DNA from 3 places in the Lelliottia sp. EB106-05-01-XG201 genome. Region 2 is predicted to be linked to each of the others. Evidence: predicted binding sites of a transcription regulator. Region 2 holds the regulator's gene; each other region holds the start of a gene.

Region 1 (5,896 bases), 3.1 Mb from region 2:
TCGCGTCTGAAGAACATCATTAGCACCAGCGGCAGAAGCGGCGCGGCGATCAGCAGCAGGGCCATCATCGGTTGCGAAACGGCGGTGTGCGCGGTGGCGAGCGGCAGCGGAACCGCACTCCCCAGCAGCGGCAGCAGCCACGGCGCAGCCACCCCGCCTGCGATGCAGCACAGAGCCAGCAGCACTACGCTCGCCGTCATCAGGGCCGGCGCGCAGCGGGCGTTTTCCGCCTCGCGGGTGCGCGGCGCGCCGAGGAAGGTGACGCCGTAGACTTTCGCCATACACATCACCGCCAGCGCGCCGGTAATCGCCAGGCCGACAGCCAGCATTGGCCCCAGCAGACGGGCGACAAAAACGTCGCTCTGGCCGAGAGCAAAGAAGGACTGATAGATCACCCACTCACCGGCAAAACCGTTGAGCGGCGGCAAGGCGGCCATCGCCATCAAACCGACCAGCATTGAGAGCGAAATCAGCGGCATTTTTTTGCCGATACCGCCGAGCTTTTCGATATCGCGGTGCCCGGTGCGGAACCAGACGCTGCCCGCCCCGAGGAACAGCGTGCTTTTAAACAGGCTGTGGTTAACGAGGTGATACAGCCCGCCGATAAAGCCACAGGCGATCAGCGCCGGATGGTTCAGCGCCAGGCCGGTCAGCCCCGCGCCCAAGCCAAGCAGGATGATGCCGATGTTTTCCAGGGTGTGATACGCCAGCAGACGCTGGATGTTGTGCTCCATCAGGGCGTACAGGCCGCCGACAAACGCGGTGATCATCCCGGCGACGAGCAGCACCACGCCCCACCACAGCGGCGGCTGGCCACCGATCAGGGAAAGGGTGAGGATGCCGAACAGACCGGCTTTCATCACTACCGTCGAGAACAGCGTCGCGGCGGGGGCGGACGCATTGGCATGCGCCTGCGGCACCCAGCCGTGCAGCGGAATAATCCCCGCCAGCAGACCAAAACCGACCACGCCCGGCAGCCAGATATCCGCCCCGAACGGCAATATCTGCGCGCGGGCGCTCAGGAGATCCAGATCCAGCGTGCCGTAGCGCTGCCACACCAGCCAGCAGGTCAGCGCCAGCAGAACGGTACCGAGCCGCCCGAGGGCAAACCACAGTTTCCCGGACGGGCTGCAGCCGGTCAGGAAGACGCCGCACAGGGCCATGATTTCCGCCATCACCACCAGCGCCGCCAGATTGCTGGCGACGACCGTGCAGACGGCGGCGGCGAGCAGGAGATTGATCAGCAGACCGTTGGGTTTGGTCTGCGGGTGACGATGCCAGTCAATGTTGAACAGACTGACAAACAGGCCGCACAGACCAAAGGTGATGAGCCAGACAGCGTTCAGCGGCGTGAGCTGAACGGTGTGGCGAACGAGCGGCATCAGGCCTTGTGCATGAATCCCCTGCGTTAACACCATAAACCCGGCCAGCGCGGCGATCGCGCTACCGATTGCCCCACCGATCCCGGCGGTCCATCCGCTGAGAGTTTTGTGGAACGAGAAGAGCAGCGACAGCACGGCGGCTGCCACAAACCACGCCACAGCGCTGTTAATCAGAGTCACAGCGTTCATTTCGCCCCCTCGTTTTGCGCCTGAAACAGCGACAGATCGCCAAAATCGGTGTTTACCGTCAGCTCGCGTTTGCGTTTACTGGTCCGCGCAATATCCTGGATGTTAACCAGAATCAGCGCTTTGGTCGGGCAGGTGCGCACGCAAGCCGGGCCTTGCTCGTCAAAGCTGCACAGATCGCACTTCACCGCCACGGCGCGCACGCCCGGCACCCAGTCGAGCAGGCTGCTGACGCGGGCCGGTGCGGGAGGCGCAGGCGGCGCTTTTGGCGAGTTGGCGTTGGCCGGAATATGCAGCGGACGGCTGCCGGAAAATTCAATGGCGCCAAACGGACAGGCGATGCCGCACAGCTTGCAGCTCACACACAGGCTCTCGTTCAGCTGCACCGCGCCATCGATACGGGTGATGGCATTCACAGGACAGACGCCCGCGCAGGGGGCATCCTCACATTGATGGCAGAGCTGCGGGGCAGACTCTTTTTCATTACGCATAACGCGCAGGCGCGGCATCGACTGCAGCCCGTGCAGGCGGTGTGTTTCGGAACACGCCGCTTCACAGGTGTGGCAGCCAATACAGACCGTCGAGTCAGCAATTACAAAACGGTTCACCGGGTAGTCCTCTGGACAGTGTCATTTTTGACGACGACGTGCCATATCGACACATCTCGACACCCAAACATCAGGCGGGGCGCGATTCGCTTACCAGTTCGCGCAGATTCACCGGCAAATTGTGTTCTACCGCCGCATAGAGGCCGTCGTACACCGGCGCGATCTTTTCCAGATAATGTTCAAGCACCTGGTGGCGATCGCGGGTGCTGACGTGGCCGTCAACCATGCCGTCAGTCATCAACTGCGCCTGGGCAATTCGCTCTCTTTCGCCGTCTTTGGTTTCGACGTGGTATTCGATGACGTGGCTGTTGAAGTTGTCCGCCAGGGTGACGTAAATCGTGAAGTGGCCAAAGAGGATGAAGCACAGATCCTCCTGCGCCGCGCAGCTCATGGCGTGGTGCAGATGGGCTTTTGACAGGGTGATACCCTGTACCAGTGAGTTGCAGTAGAGGTGCCACTGCTCCTGTAATTGTTGATGGCGTTGCGCGATGTAATCCGCTTTTTCGCTAAGTTCCCAAATAGTCATCTCAGGTATCCGGTTAATGGAGATGAGGGCTCTTAAGCAGATTCTGTGCCAGTTTTTATCCTACTGATATTTATCGATTTTAAATCATCTACCCTGTCAACATCAGCGTGTCGACGTGTCATTTCGTCAGCGCCGACATCGTCACGCCTTATCTCAAATTAAGCTGGCATCGTTATTGCATTAACGCCTAAAACATCAGGAGGCGTCATGCACGAAATCACCCTCTGCCAGCGCGCGCTGGAACTTATCGAACAGCAGGCGAAGCAGCACCACGCAAAACGCGTCACCGGCGTGTGGCTGAAAGTCGGGGCGTTTTCCTGCGTCGAACCCAGCGCCCTGACCTTTTGCTTTGAGCTGGTGTGCCGCGACACGCTGGCGGAAGGCTGCGAGCTGCATCTCGAAGAGCAGCAGGCCGAATGCTGGTGTGAGACCTGCCAGCAGTACGTCACGCTGCTGTCATCGAAAGTGCGAAGCTGCCCGCAGTGTCAAAACACCGGGCTTAGGATCGTCGCGGACGACGGCTTGCAGATCCAGCGCCTCGAAATAGACCAGGAGTAAATCATGTGTAGTACCTGCGGTTGCGCCGAAGGCAACCTGTATATCGAAGGGGACGAGCATCGCCCCCACTCCGCGTTTCGCTCCGCGCCCTTCTCTCCCGCCCCGCGCAACGCATCAGCGTTGACCGGCCTGCGCTTTGCGCCGAAGCCATCGGACGAAGGCGACCTGCATTACGGCCACGGCGAAGCGGGCACCCACGCGCCGGGCATGAGCCAGCGCAAAATGCTGGAGGTGGAGATCAACGTGCTGGACAAAAATAACCAGCTCGCCGCCCGCAACCGTGCGCGTTTCGCCGCTCGCCAGCAGCTGGTGCTGAACCTGGTTTCCAGCCCCGGCTCCGGCAAAACCACTCTGCTGACGGAAACCCTCAAACGCCTGAACCAGCGCGTCCCGTGCGCGGTGATCGAAGGCGATCAGCAGACCGTGAATGACGCCGCGCGTATTCGTGAAACCGGCACCCCGGCGATTCAGGTGAATACGGGCAAAGGGTGTCATCTGGATGCGCAGATGGTTGCCGACGCTGCGCCGCGTCTGCCCCTTCCTGATACGGGCATTCTGTTTATCGAGAACGTGGGCAACCTCGTCTGCCCGGCCAGTTTCGACCTCGGTGAACGGCATAAAGTGGCGGTGCTCTCCGTCACCGAAGGGGAAGACAAGCCGCTGAAATACCCGCATATGTTTGCCGCCGCCTCGCTGATGCTGCTCAACAAAATCGATCTGCTGCCGTACCTCGATTTTGACGTCGAGAAGTGCCTGGCCTGCGCCCGGGAAGTAAACCCGGAGATTGAAATCCTGATGGTTTCCGCCACCAAAGGCGACGGCATGGAGAGCTGGCTGAGCTGGCTGGAGAACGAGCGATGTGCATAGGCGTTCCAGGACAGATTCGCGCCATCGACGGCAACCAGGCCAAAGTCGAAGTCTGCGGCGTGCTGCGCGATGTCGATCTCACGCTGGTGGGCGTTGTGGATGAAAATGGCGCCTCGCGCCTCGGTCAGTGGGTGCTGGTCCACGTCGGTTTTGCCATGAGCGTGATTAACGAAGACGAGGCCCGCGACACCCTCGCGGCGCTGCAAAACATGTTTGAAGTCGAGCCGGACGTCGGCGCGCTGCTGTTTGGCGAGGAGCGTTAAACCATGCGCTACGTTGATGAATATCGCGCCCCGGAACAGGTGATGCAGCTGATCGCGCATCTGAAAACGCGCGCTTCGCTGCTGGAGTACACCGCCGCGCGCCCGCTGCGCATCATGGAAGTGTGCGGCGGCCACACCCATGCCATTTTCAAATTCGGCCTCGACCAGCTTTTGCCCGATAACATTGAATTCATTCACGGCCCCGGCTGCCCGGTGTGCGTCCTGCCGATGGGCCGAATCGACAGCTGCATTGAGATTGCCAGCCAGCCGGGGGTGATTTTCTGCACCTTTGGCGACGCCATGCGCGTGCCGGGGAAAAATGGTTCGCTGATGCAGGCCCGCGCGCGCGGCGCGGATGTGCGGATCGTCTATTCGCCGATGGATGCCCTGAAGCTGGCGGCGGAGAACCCGGCGCGCAAAGTGGTCTTTTTCGGCCTCGGGTTTGAAACCACCATGCCCGCGACGGCCATCACCCTCCAGCAGGCCAAAGCGCAAAATCTCACCAATTTTTTCTTTTTCTGTCAGCACATTACGCTGATCCCCACCCTGCGCAGCCTGCTGGACGAGCCCGACAACGGCATCGATGCGTTTCTGGCGCCGGGTCACGTCAGCATGGTGATTGGCACCGGGGCCTACGGTTTTATCGCCGCCGACTATCATCGCCCATTAGTGGTTGCTGGATTCGAACCACTTGATCTACTACAAGGCGTGAACATGCTGGTTGAGCAGAAAATAGCAGCCCTGAGTACGGTGGAAAATCAGTATCGCCGCGTGGTTCCCGATGCGGGCAACCGGCTGGCACAAGAGGCCATCGCCGAAGTGTTTAGCGTCGAAGGCGACAGCGAATGGCGCGGGCTGGGGCTGATTGCCGAATCTGGCGTCCATCTGACCGACGCCTATCAGGCATTCGACGCCGAAGCGCATTTTCGCCCTGTGCCGCAGCAGGTTTGCGACGACCCTCGCGCCCGGTGTGGCGCGGTGTTAACCGGGAAATGCAAACCGCATCAGTGCCCGTTATTTGGCAACACCTGTAATCCGCAAACCGCGTTTGGCGCGCTGATGGTCTCTTCCGAAGGAGCCTGCGCCGCGTGGTATCAGTACCGCAATCAGGAGTGTGAAGCATGAAGACGGTGGAAATGGCCCACGGCAGCGGCGGCCAGGCGATGCAGCAGCTGATTGGTCAGCTGTTTATGTCCGCCTTCGACAACCCGTGGCTGGCAGAGCAGGAAGATCAGGCGCGTATCGCGCTCTCATCCCTGACCGCCCAGGGCGATCGGCTGGCGTTTTCCACTGACAGCTACGTCATCGACCCGCTGTTTTTCCCCGGCGGCGATATCGGCAAGCTGGCGGTGTGCGGCACGGCGAATGATGTGGCGGTGAGCGGGGCTATCCCACGTTTCCTCTCCTGCGGTTTTATCCTCGAAGAGGGGCTGCCGATGGAGACCTTAACCGCCGTCGTCCACAGCATGGCGCAGACCGCGCGCGACGCGGGCATCGCCATCGTCA
Region 2 (5,896 bases):
TTGCCCAGCAGACGGGTACGCAGCATCTCTGCCAGCTCGTGAACGGACATCTCGGAGGTATCGACGATCAGATCCGCGCGGGAACGCAGAGGCTCCAGAAGATCGCTCTCTTCGTCGATGGCGCTCTCAAGCGACAGATTCTTGCTGGACAGCGGGTGCAGACGACGGGTGTCGCTGTAGCGACGGATCAGCGTGTTACGGTCAGCGTCCAGGAACAGCAGCTGAGGTGTGAAGTTCTCCGGCAGGCTGTTCATTGCCTGCTCGAAGATTTCCGGGGATTCCGGCATGTTACGCACGTCGATACTGACGGCGGCAGAGATTTGCCGGTCCGCCAGCGTCCGCGCCAGGTCAGGCAGCAGCACCACCGGAAGGTTGTCGACGCAGTAAAATCCCATATCTTCAAGGGCGCGCAAGGCCACGGATTTCCCCGAGCCTGAACGACCGCTGACGATCATCAGCACCATGTTCCGTTTCTCCTCACGACTGCAGATGTGAAGGCCATCTCCTGGTTACGCATCATCCTGATTGCCTTCCGCTTCGGTGATAATTTGGTACAGCTCTTCATCACTTTGGGCTGCGCGCAGACGGCGGCAAATGGTTTTATCCGCCAGACGTTTTGCCACCAGCGAAAGCGTATGCAGATGGGTTTTCGTCTGGTCAGCAGGCACCAGGAGAGCGAAAAGCAAATCCACCGGCTGGTTATCAATCGCATCAAAAGCGATCGGCGTTTCAAGCTGCACAAAAACGCCGACGGCGCGTAGTGTGTCTTCTTCCAGTTTGCCATGTGGAATGGCAATGCCATTGCCGATGCCGGTACTGCCCATTTTTTCACGGGTCAGAATGGCCTCGAACACCACCTGAGGTGGCAGGCTTAACTGTTTAGCGGCCAGTTCACTGATGATCTCCAGAGCGCGTTTTTTGCTCTGGCAGTGAACGCCACTGCGGGTACATTCCTGGTTAAGGACATGACTCAATTGAAGCGAGGAATCGTTGTTCATCATAATTTCACCTAAGCGCTAACTGTACAAATGGCCTGTTGTGTTTCACAACAGGCCGCCCTGCACCCGTTAACTGCCCGGACAATTAGTGTTGTTTCAGTTTATCTTTATGTTTATTAAGCTGTCGTGCCAGCTTGTCAATCAAGCCGTCGATAGCCGCATACATGTCTTGCCCTTCCGCACTGGCATGGATTTCGCCCCCGTTGATATGCAGGGTTGCGTCCGAGATATGAGTCACTTTCTCCACTTTTAACACAATGTAGACCTGGTTGATCCTCTCGAAATACTGCTCCAGCTTGGCGAATTTGGTATTCACAAAATCGCGCAGGGCTTCAGTGATCTCGACGTTGTGTCCTGTGATGTTGAGCTGCATAGTGTCTTCCTTATCGGTTGTGTCAAACCAGTTGTTTACGCTGGTTAGACGGCGGAATGGATAAAGACTCTCGATACTTCGCAACAGTACGACGTGCCACCATAATACCCTGATCGGACAGCATGGTGGTTAACTTACTGTCACTCAGTGGCTTCGCGGGGTTTTCCGCGGCGATCAACTTCTTCACCAGAGCACGAATGGCCGTCGACGAGGCTTCGCCGCCGCCCTCGGTATTCACATGGCTGGAGAAGAAATACTTAAGCTCAAAAATACCGCGCGGGCTGTGCAAATACTTCTGCGTGGTTACGCGCGAAATGGTCGATTCGTGCATCTCGACGGCCTGGGCGATATCCGCCAGCACCATCGGTTTCATAAACTCTTCGCCCTGATCGAAAAACGCCTGCTGCTGCTCGACGATACAACGACTCACCCGGAGCAAAGTATCATTTCGGCTCTCGAGGCTTTTAATCAGCCATCGCGCTTCCTGCAGATTGCTGCGGATGTATTGATTGTCGGAATCGTTGCGCACGCTGGTGCACATGGAGGCGTATTGCTGGTTGATCTGCAGGCGAGGAATGCTGTCGGAATTGAGTTCAACGGTCCAGCGGCCATTGTGTTTGCGCACCAGAACGTCAGGGATCACGTACTCAGGTTCGCCGGTCTGGATCGACTGTCCGGGGCGCGGATCGAGGGACTGAATCAGATTCACCGCCTCTTTCAGCACATCTTCTTTCAGACGCGTGACGCGCATCAGGGAGCGGAAGTCGTGATTCGCCAGCAGATCTAAATGCTCGCTGATGATCAGCCGCGCTTCGTCGATCCATGGCGTCTCTTTGGCGAACTGAGAGAGCTGGATCAACAGACAATCGCGGAGATCTTTCGCTGCGACACCGACCGGATCAAAGCGCTGGATGCGCTTGAGCACCGCTTCGATCTCATCGAGATCGATATCGCCGTTGCCGACGCTCTCCAGAATATCTTCCAGCGAGACGGTCAAATAGCCGGTGTCATCCACGGCATCGACAATGGAGGTGGCAATCGCGCGATCGGTTTCGGTGAACGGCGTGAGCTCCACCTGCCACATCAGGTAATCCTGCAGCGACTGGGTGGTTTCACCCTGATAGACGGGTAACTCGTCGTCCTGATAGTCTGCACGCGTACCAGAAGGTGTTCCGGCGGTGTAAATCTCATCCCAGCTGGCATCGAGCGGGAGCTCGTCGGGCATCTCTTTTTGTTCGAGTGCGTCTGCCGTATCAAGGGATTCGGTGTCCTGCTTTTCCTGGGTATCTACCTCGTCATGAAGATCGGTTTGCTCCAGCAGTGGATTGCTATCCAGCGCTTGCTGGAGTTCCTGCTGAAGTTCTAACGTGGACAGCTGCAACAGACGGATCGCCTGTTGTAGCTGTGGCGTCATCGCCAGTTGCTGGCTGAGCCTTAATTGCAAACCTTGCTTCATGTTCAGAGCGTTTTTCCCCGCTTTGGCGTGACTTAACCTCTACCCTATCAGAGTCTGAAGTCTTCCCCAAGGTACACGCGCTTCACATGCTCGTCTTCGAGGATCTCAAGTGGCGTGCCGTGGGCGATTAAATGGCCCTGGCTGACGATATAAGCGCGTTCACAAACCGCCAGCGTTTCACGTACGTTGTGGTCAGTAATGAGCACACCGAGGCCGCTGTCGCGCAGATGTTCGATAATTCGCTTGATGTCGATGACGGAGATCGGGTCAACGCCCGCAAAAGGTTCATCCAGCAGGATAAATTTCGGATTCGCTGCAAGGGCACGGGCGATTTCCACGCGGCGGCGTTCACCACCGGAGAGGGCCTGACCCAGACTGTCGCGCAGATGCTCGATGTGGAACTCTTCCATCAGCTCGTTGGCGCGATCCTGACGCTGTTCGGAGGTCAAATCATCACGGATTTGCAGAACTGCCATCAGGTTGTCGAAGACGCTCAGGCGGCGGAAAATTGACGCTTCCTGCGGCAGATAGCCAATCCCACGGCGCGCGCGGGCATGCAGCGGCAGCAGGCTGATGTCTTCATCATCAATGATGATGTTGCCCGCATCGCGCGGGACAATGCCGACGACCATGTAAAAGGTGGTGGTTTTGCCCGCACCGTTTGGGCCGAGCAGGCCCACGATTTCACCGGAGTTCACGGTCAGACTGACATCTTCCACGACGCGGCGGCCTTTATAGGCTTTGGCGAGGTTCTTTGCAGTTAATGTTGCCATAACGAATTAGTTACTCTTTTTCTGTGCCGGGGCCTGAGCTTTGTTCTTGTCCTGCAGCTGAGAAGGAACCAGAACGGTGGTGACGCGCTTACCTTTTTCGCTGAAAGCCTGCATTTTCTGCTCTTTCACGAGGTAAGTGATCTTATCGCCGGTGATGTTGCTATCCAGCTGTTCCAGATAGGCATTGCCGGTCAGGATGACGAGATCTTTCGCCAGCTCATAGTGCATATGAGACGCGCGGCCTTTTACCGGCTTGCCGTTATCCTGCATCTGATAGAAGGTGGCCGGATTGCCGTAGCCATCAATAATCTCCTTGCCCTGTTCGCCGCCCGGACGGGTGACAACCACTTTATCGGCGTTGATTTTGATCGTGCCCTGGGTCATGACCACGTTGCCGGTGAAGGTCACGACGTTACCCTGCATATCAAGCGACTGAGTGTCAGATTCGATATGAATCGGCTGCTCGGTGTCGCCCGTTACAGCAAGCGCGGGGAGGCTGGCGGCCAGCAGCGCGCTGGCAATGATAACTTTAAGGCTGAGTTTGTTTGTTTTGAATTTCATAGGAGGTTCTAACCTTTTCAATCAGCTCGGCGTTTTTGCTGCGTAAGTTCCCGCGCATTCTCAGACCGCTGGAATTAAATGTTGTGCCGTATAACGTCACCAGATCCTGCGACGTGACATCCTGGGTGACCAGGTTGATCTGGGCATTATCCGTAGTAATTTTGCGCAGTTGAGAATCTGGCGTCAGGGCGTTGACTTCAACATGACCATACAGATAAAGCATACGGTCATTCGTCAATTTTGCTCTGTCAGATTTAATCGACCACGTCGGAATTTTGTTGGTATCAAATGTGGTCATCACCGGTTGGGTAAACCACGAGATGCCATCATCGGAAAAATACTCTACGTGCTGCGCAATCAGGCGATAGTTGAGCGCCCCTTCAGGGCTATAAACCACCGTGTCGCTGTGATCGCTTTTATAGGTTGGTTCGCTGGTATTGACCACTTCATTCGGCGTATCGTCTTTATCAGCGAGATTCACGCCAATCAGAACCAGCACGGCCAGTGAAAGCAGAATGATAACCCAACGTCTGGTTTTACTCATATCGATTGCCCTTTGGCCTCATCAAGCTTGCCCTGTGCCAGCAATAACAGATCGCAGACTTCACGAACGGCACCGCGGCCGCCGTTGATCCGGGTGACATAATCCGCGCGCGGGATCAGCAGAGGATGCGCATCCGCCACAGCGATACTCAATCCCACTTCCGCCATCACCGGCCAGTCGATCAGATCATCTCCCACATAGGCGACGTTTTCAGGGGCGATGGCCAGTTTCGCCAGCAAATCCCGGAACGCGACCATCTTGTCGGATTGCCCCTGATACAAATGGGTAATGCCTAATGTTTCGCAGCGATCTTCTACCAGTTTAGCCTTACGTCCGGTGATGATAGCAACTTCGATGCCGGATGTGATCGCACAGCGAATTCCGTAGCCGTCGCGGACGTTAAAGGCCTTTAGCTCTTCGCCGTTATTGCCCATAAAAATCAAGCCATCGGACAGCACGCCATCGACGTCCAGAATCAGCAGACGGATTTTCTCCGCCTGCGCCATCATCTGGGTACTGACCGGGCCATAACAGGTTGCAAGGGATGCACCCGCATTACTCATTGTCTTATCCTTCATTACACTACGCCTGCGCGCAGAAGATCATGCATATGTACCACACCCAGCAGTTGGTCGCCATCGGCAACCATGGCTGAGGTAATATGACGGGACTGCATCAGGTTCAACACTTCGACCGCCAGCGTACCCGGACGCACCCGAATTCCGCCCGGTGTCATCACATCTTTGATGCCCAGCGTGCGTACGTCGACGCCCATATCAAACACGCGACGTAAATCCCCGTCGGTGAAGATCCCTTCGATCTTCATCAGGTCATCACAGATGACGGTCATGCCAAGATTTTTCCGGGTGATTTCCAGCAGCGCATCGCGCAGCGAGGCGTCTTTGCTGACGTGGGGAATTTCATCGCCCGTGTGCATAATATCATTCACGCGCAGCAGAAGTTTACGTCCCAGCGCGCCGCCCGGGTGAGAGAGGGCGAAATCTTCCGGGGTAAACCCGCGCGCTTCGAGCAGTGCGACGGCGAGGGCATCGCCCATCACCAGCGCCGCAGTGGTGCTGGAGGTTGGCGCCAGGCCGAGCGGGCAGGCCTCTTTCGGGACTTTCACGCACAGGTGAATGTCGGCTGCGCGCGCCATGCTGCTCTCCGGACGGCTGGTCATGCAAATAAGGG
Region 3 (5,896 bases), 630 kb from region 2:
CGACAACATGGTGGCGAAAAGCTATCTGCCGCTCGGCCTGGTGGCCGGGCTGGGCGCGGCCTATGTCGGGCTTCAGCTGCTGGCGGCGTCCCTGCATTACGCTCAGTCGCTGCTGTTTAACCAGGCGGCGGTCGGCGTGGTGCAGCAGCTGCGCACCGACGTGATGGATGCCGCTCTGCGTCAGCCGTTGAGCGAGTTTGATACCCAGCCTGTCGGTCAGGTGATCTCTCGCGTCACCAACGATACGGAAGTGATCCGCGATCTGTACGTCACCGTGGTGGCGACGGTGCTGCGCAGTGCCGCACTGGTCGGCGCGATGCTGGTGGCGATGTTCAGCCTCGACTGGCGGATGGCGCTGGTGGCGATCACCATCTTCCCGGCGGTGATGATCGTGATGATCATTTACCAGCGCTACAGCACGCCGATTGTGCGTCGGGTCCGCGGTTATCTGGCGGATATCAACGACGGCTTTAACGAAGTCATCAACGGCATGAGCGTTATCCAGCAGTTCCGCCAGCAGGCACGGTTTGGTGAACGCATGGGCGAGGCAAGCCGCTCGCACTATATGGCGCGCATGCAAACCCTGCGTCTGGATGGCTTCCTGCTGCGTCCGCTGCTGAGCCTGTTCTCGGCGCTGGTGCTGTGCGGTCTGTTGATGCTGTTTGGTTTCGGCTCGGGCGGCACGATGGAAGTGGGCGTGTTGTATGCGTTTATCAGCTACCTCGGGCGTCTGAACGAGCCGCTGATCGAACTGACGACCCAGCAGTCGATGCTGCAACAGGCGGTGGTCGCCGGCGAGCGCGTCTTCGAGCTGATGGACAGACCGCGCCAGACCTACGGCAACGATGAGCGTGAACTGCAGAGCGGGTCTATCGCGATCGATCATGTCTCCTTTGCCTATCGCGAAGATCGCCTGGTGCTGCAGGATATTGATCTTGATATTCCGTCGCGCAGTTTTGTCGCCCTGGTCGGGCACACGGGGAGCGGGAAAAGTACCCTCGCCAGCCTGCTGATGGGTTACTACCCGCTGACGCAGGGCGAAATCCGCCTCGACGGGCGTCCGCTCTCGACTCTGAGCCACGGCGTGCTGCGCAAAGGGGTTGCGATGGTCCAGCAGGATCCGGTGGTGATGGCTGACTCTTTCTTTGCCAACGTCACGCTGGGCCGTCCGTTCAGCGAGGCGCAGGTCTGGGACGTGCTGGAGAAAGTCCAGCTCGCGGAACTGGCGCGTGAAATGAGCGACGGGATCTACACCAAACTCGGCGAGCAGGGGAACAATCTCTCCGTCGGGCAGAAGCAGCTGCTGGCGCTGGCGCGCGTGCTGATTGAAACGCCGCAGGTGCTGATCCTTGATGAAGCCACGGCCAGCATTGACTCCGGCACGGAGCAGGCCATCCAGCAAGCGCTGGCGGAGGTGCGCGAGCACACGACGCTGGTGGTGATCGCTCACCGCCTGTCGACAATCGTCGAGGCCGATACCATCCTGGTGCTGCATCGTGGGCAGGCCGTCGAGCGCGGCACGCACCGTGAGCTGCTGGAAGCGAAAGGTCGCTACTGGCAGATGTATCAGCTGCAGCTGGCCGGGGAAGAGCTGGCCGCCAGTACGCGCGAAGAGGAGTCCCTCAGCGCCTGATGCACCAAAATACCGCAAGCCGCTAACAGGGATTTCTGTTGGTGCAAAAATGAAACGCACCCTGCACTGTCATGGTGCGTTTTTTTTATCCATTTCTGCTCAATCGCCATTTTCTGCCTTTCCCGCCTGATTTCCTGCCGGTTTTAAACTCTGGCACATCCCTTGCAATACCTCTGTTGTAAACGCGGGCCATTATGAATTCTGACTGGAGAGGAACTATGAAGCTGGTTACGGTTGTCATTAAACCATTCAAACTCGAAGACGTTCGTGAAGCACTGTCTTCAATGGGGATTCAGGGACTGACGGTTACCGAAGTCAAAGGCTTTGGGCGTCAGAAGGGCCATGCGGAGCTGTATCGCGGGGCCGAATACAGTGTCAACTTCCTGCCGAAAGTGAAGATTGATGTGGCTATCGCTGACGACCAGCTCGACGAGGTGATCGATGTCGTGAGCAAAGCGGCTTACACCGGAAAAATTGGCGACGGCAAAATTTTCGTTGCCGAATTGCAGCGCGTCATTCGCATCCGTACGGGCGAATCTGACGAAGCGGCACTGTAAGTAACTCCTGGCACACAGTGATAGGGATCGAGAAAATGAAGACATCAACAATCAAAATAGCTCTGGGGTCTCTGGCACTGCTGCCGGGCCTGGCGATGGCGGCTCCTGCGGTGGCCGACAAAGCAGACAACGCCTTTATGATGATCTGCACCGCGCTGGTGCTGTTCATGACCATTCCGGGCATCGCGCTGTTTTACGGCGGCCTGATTCGCGGTAAGAACGTGCTGTCCATGCTGACGCAGGTCGCGGTGACCTTCGCGCTGGTCTGCGTCCTGTGGGTGGTGTATGGCTACTCGCTGGCCTTCGGCGAGGGCAACGCCTTCTTCGGCAACTTTAACTGGGCGATGCTGAAAAATATTCAGCTGACCGCGCTGATGGGCAGCTTCTATCAGTACATTCACGTCGCGTTCCAGGGCTCGTTCGCCTGTATTACCGTCGGCCTGATTGTCGGTGCGCTGGCGGAACGTATTCGCTTCTCCGCGGTGCTGATTTTCGTGGTGGTGTGGCTGACGCTCTCCTATGTGCCCATCGCGCACATGGTCTGGGGCGGCGGTCTGCTGGCGTCACACGGCGCGCTGGACTTCGCGGGCGGTACTGTGGTGCATATTAACGCCGCTGTCGCGGGCCTGGTCGGGGCATACCTGATTGGCAAACGCGTGGGCTTTGGTAAAGAGGCGTTCAAACCGCACAACCTGCCGATGGTCTTCACCGGTACGGCAATCCTTTACTTTGGCTGGTTCGGCTTCAACGCCGGTTCCGCGAGTGCGGCTAACGAAATCGCTGCGCTGGCCTTTGTGAACACCGTGGTGGCGACCGCTGGCGCAATCCTCTCCTGGGTGTTTGGTGAGTGGGTGGTACGCGGTAAGCCTTCTCTGCTGGGTGCCTGTTCCGGCGCGATTGCCGGTCTGGTTGGCATCACCCCAGCGTGCGGTTACGTCGGTGTGGGCGGCGCGCTGCTGATTGGTCTCGTCTCCGGTCTGGCGGGTCTGTGGGGCGTCACGGCGCTGAAACGTATTCTGCGCGTGGATGACCCTTGCGATGTGTTCGGTGTCCACGGCGTGTGCGGGATCGTGGGCTGCATCATGACCGGTATCTTCGCGGCCACGTCGCTCGGCGGTGTGGGCTATGCAGAAGGCGTGACCATGGGTCATCAGCTGCTGGTTCAGCTGGAAAGCATCGGCCTCACCATCGTCTGGTCGGGTGTCGTGGCCTTCATCGGCTACAAACTGGCGGACCTGACCGTGGGCCTGCGCGTTCCGGAAGAGCAGGAGCGCGAAGGTCTGGATGTGAACAGCCACGGCGAGAATGCGTATAACGCCTAAGGTAAAAGCAAAACGGCAACGAGAGTTGTAATGCTGGCCAGTTAAGCACCTGAGGTTGTTCCGTTCACCTTATGTTCAGCAGAATATAATCGCTTCACAACCTGTGAACGTGCAAAGGGGGCTACGCGGCCCCCTTTGCAATCCCCGCGCCCCGCCATGAAATCGGTGCTGCGCACTGCGCTCACCTCCCGGCTATCTGCCCGCGGTCGGCTCGACTCGTGATTACTCGTCCCATCCATGGGACTCGCCCCTTCGGGGCCAGCGCAAGCGCTGTTCAAAATTGCTCCCGGCAATTTTGTCCTGTCTCGTTTCGCCTCTGGCCGCCATCCCTGGCGTCCAGCCCTTGTCATCCGGCCTCCGGTTCGCCGATTTCTGCGGGGACCCAACACCGGTGCCACTTTCAGGCTGCCGTGAAGGTGGAGGGATCGTGAGTCCGGCTGAAAATCGCTGAGGCGTTGACTGGAGGCAGGGGCGACGCACAGGGATGTGCGTCGAGGGCGCGACTTACAGGGATGTTACCTGCGCCCGTCCCCGTCAGCCGGAAGGAATAAGACGAAGGCACCGCGAAGCGGCGATTTTCTTTGCCGGGAGCCGGGGTTGCCAGGGTGGTGGCGATTGAGCCACCCTGGCACGTTCACCGCAGAGAGATGGACCGGAAGCAGAAGAACGAAAGTGAACGGAACAATTCCACGGATGCCATAAAGGTCCTGGAGCAAGCAAAATAATGAATTCAAATTCATTATTTTGCTTAACTGACTGGTATTACAACGAAAGTTGCCATTTTAGTATTTTCTCCCTCTCCCGTGGGAGAGGGCCGGGGTGAGGGCATCAGGCCGCACAAATCACCCCCGATTGCGCATCACCCCTTCCTGCACGGTCGACGCCACCAATACGCCATCCTGAGTATAAAACTCCCCGCGCACAAACCCGCGTGCGCTCGACGCCGAGGTGCTTTCCACGCTGTACAGCAGCCACTCGTTCATATCGAACGGGCGGTGGAACCACATGGAATGATCGATGGTCGCGACCTGCATCCCTTTTTCAAGGAAGCCGACGCCATGGGGCTGCAGAGCCACCGGCAGGAAGTTGAAATCAGACGCGTAGCCCAGCAGATACTGATGGACGCGAAGATCCTGCGGCATCGTACCGTTGGCACGGATCCACACCTGACGTTTTGGCTCGGCGATGTGACCCTTCATCGGGTTATGGAACTCGACCGGGCGGATCTCCAGCGGCTTATCGCACAGGAATTTTTCTTTCACCTGCGGCGGCAACAGATGCGCCAGCGCGCGGGCGATATCGGTTTCGGATTTCAGATCGTCCGGTGCCGGGGCTGGCGGCATCGTTTTTTGATGCTCATACCCGCTTTCCGGTGCCTGGAACGAGGCCGTCATATAAAAAATCGGCTTTCCGTTCTGAATGGCCGCCACGCGACGGGCGCTAAAGCTGTTGCCGTCGCGCAGTACTTCGACGTCATAGATAATGGGTTTCGCGCTGTCGCCAGGGCGTAAGAAATAGCTGTGAAACGAATGCACCAGACGGTCTGCGGGCACGGTCTCTTTGGCGGCATACAGCGCCTGGCCGACCACCTGACCGCCGAAAACCTGGCGTAAGCCGAGGTCTTCGCTCTGTCCGCGGAAGAGTCCCTCTTCGATTTTTTCCAGATTCAGTAATGTCAGCAGATTGTTCAGTGCTTGACTCATAGTCGTCCTCAATAAAGCGCCACAGCGAAAGATAGAGTCATTATAACGTAAAAAGGAAAGTGGTCCGATGGGTGCAATAATCTGAATAATCGGTGGAATCCAGGCATATATAAGTGATTTGTGCCACACTTAGTCACGTTATGTTTTTGTTAACGACCCCCTGGCGGGATCGATCCCGCTGGTGCATTGATGATAAGGAGAACTCAATGAAACTCGTGCACATGTTAAGTGGTTTAGCGGTAGCCGTTGCTCTGTCTGCCTGCGCGGATAAAAGTGCAGATATCCAGACGCCAGCGCCAAACCCAAATGCCGCTGGGGCGACGACACAGCCAACCATGCAGCAACCTAACGTTTCCGGTACCGTTTGGATCCGCCAGAAAGTGGCCCTGCCGCCGGATGCGGTGTTAACCGTGACGCTGTCTGATGCCTCACTGGCGGATGCGCCGTCTAAAGTACTGTCGCAGAAAGCGGTCCGCACCGAAGGGAAACAGTCACCGTTCAGCTTCGTGCTGCCGTTTAACCCGGCCGATATCCAGCCTAAGGCGCGCATCTTGCTGAGTGCGGCGATTACCGTGAATGACAAACTGGTGTTTATCACCGATACGGTACAGCCGGTGATCAACGAAGGTGGGACCAAAGCCGATCTGACGCTGGTTCCGGTACAGCAGACTGCCGTGCCGA

What was found. Region 2 encodes sigma-54, which starts transcription at its own class of promoters, with help from an activator protein. Its sites were predicted from a motif close to GTTGGCACANNTTTCGCTNT; they were not measured.
Region 1: a site for sigma-54 is predicted at 2,736-2,755, ahead of hycA (formate hydrogenlyase regulator HycA). Genes of this name have one in related genera too.
Region 3: a site for sigma-54 is predicted at 1,783-1,802, ahead of glnK (P-II family nitrogen regulator). Genes of this name have one in related genera too.

Annotation. Positions count from the first base shown of each region.
Region 1 is NZ_JBYTDV010000001.1:1,060,941-1,066,836, reverse strand. It holds gene hycC (formate hydrogenlyase subunit 3) at 1-1,571, opposite strand, end outside; gene AC3WS9_RS05010 (4Fe-4S dicluster domain-containing protein) at 1,568-2,176, opposite strand; gene hycA (formate hydrogenlyase regulator HycA) at 2,247-2,702, opposite strand; gene hypA (hydrogenase maturation nickel metallochaperone HypA) at 2,910-3,260, shown strand; gene hypB (hydrogenase nickel incorporation protein HypB) at 3,264-4,127, shown strand; gene AC3WS9_RS04990 (HypC/HybG/HupF family hydrogenase formation chaperone) at 4,118-4,390, shown strand; gene hypD (hydrogenase formation protein HypD) at 4,394-5,515, shown strand; gene hypE (hydrogenase expression/formation protein HypE) at 5,512-5,896, shown strand, end outside.
Region 2 is NZ_JBYTDV010000001.1:4,176,052-4,181,947, reverse strand. It holds gene rapZ (RNase adapter RapZ) at 1-464, opposite strand, end outside; gene ptsN (PTS IIA-like nitrogen regulatory protein PtsN) at 510-1,001, opposite strand; gene hpf (ribosome hibernation promoting factor) at 1,084-1,371, opposite strand; gene rpoN (RNA polymerase factor sigma-54) at 1,394-2,827, opposite strand; gene lptB (LPS export ABC transporter ATP-binding protein) at 2,875-3,600, opposite strand; gene lptA (lipopolysaccharide ABC transporter substrate-binding protein LptA) at 3,607-4,161, opposite strand; gene lptC (LPS export ABC transporter periplasmic protein LptC) at 4,130-4,705, opposite strand; gene kdsC (3-deoxy-manno-octulosonate-8-phosphatase KdsC) at 4,702-5,268, opposite strand; gene kdsD (arabinose-5-phosphate isomerase KdsD) at 5,283-5,896, opposite strand, start outside.
Region 3 is NZ_JBYTDV010000001.1:3,544,014-3,549,909, reverse strand. It holds gene AC3WS9_RS16665 (SmdB family multidrug efflux ABC transporter permease/ATP-binding protein) at 1-1,633, shown strand, start outside; gene glnK (P-II family nitrogen regulator) at 1,852-2,190, shown strand; gene amtB (ammonium transporter AmtB) at 2,226-3,512, shown strand; gene tesB (acyl-CoA thioesterase II) at 4,355-5,215, opposite strand; gene AC3WS9_RS16645 (YbaY family lipoprotein) at 5,422-5,896, shown strand, end outside.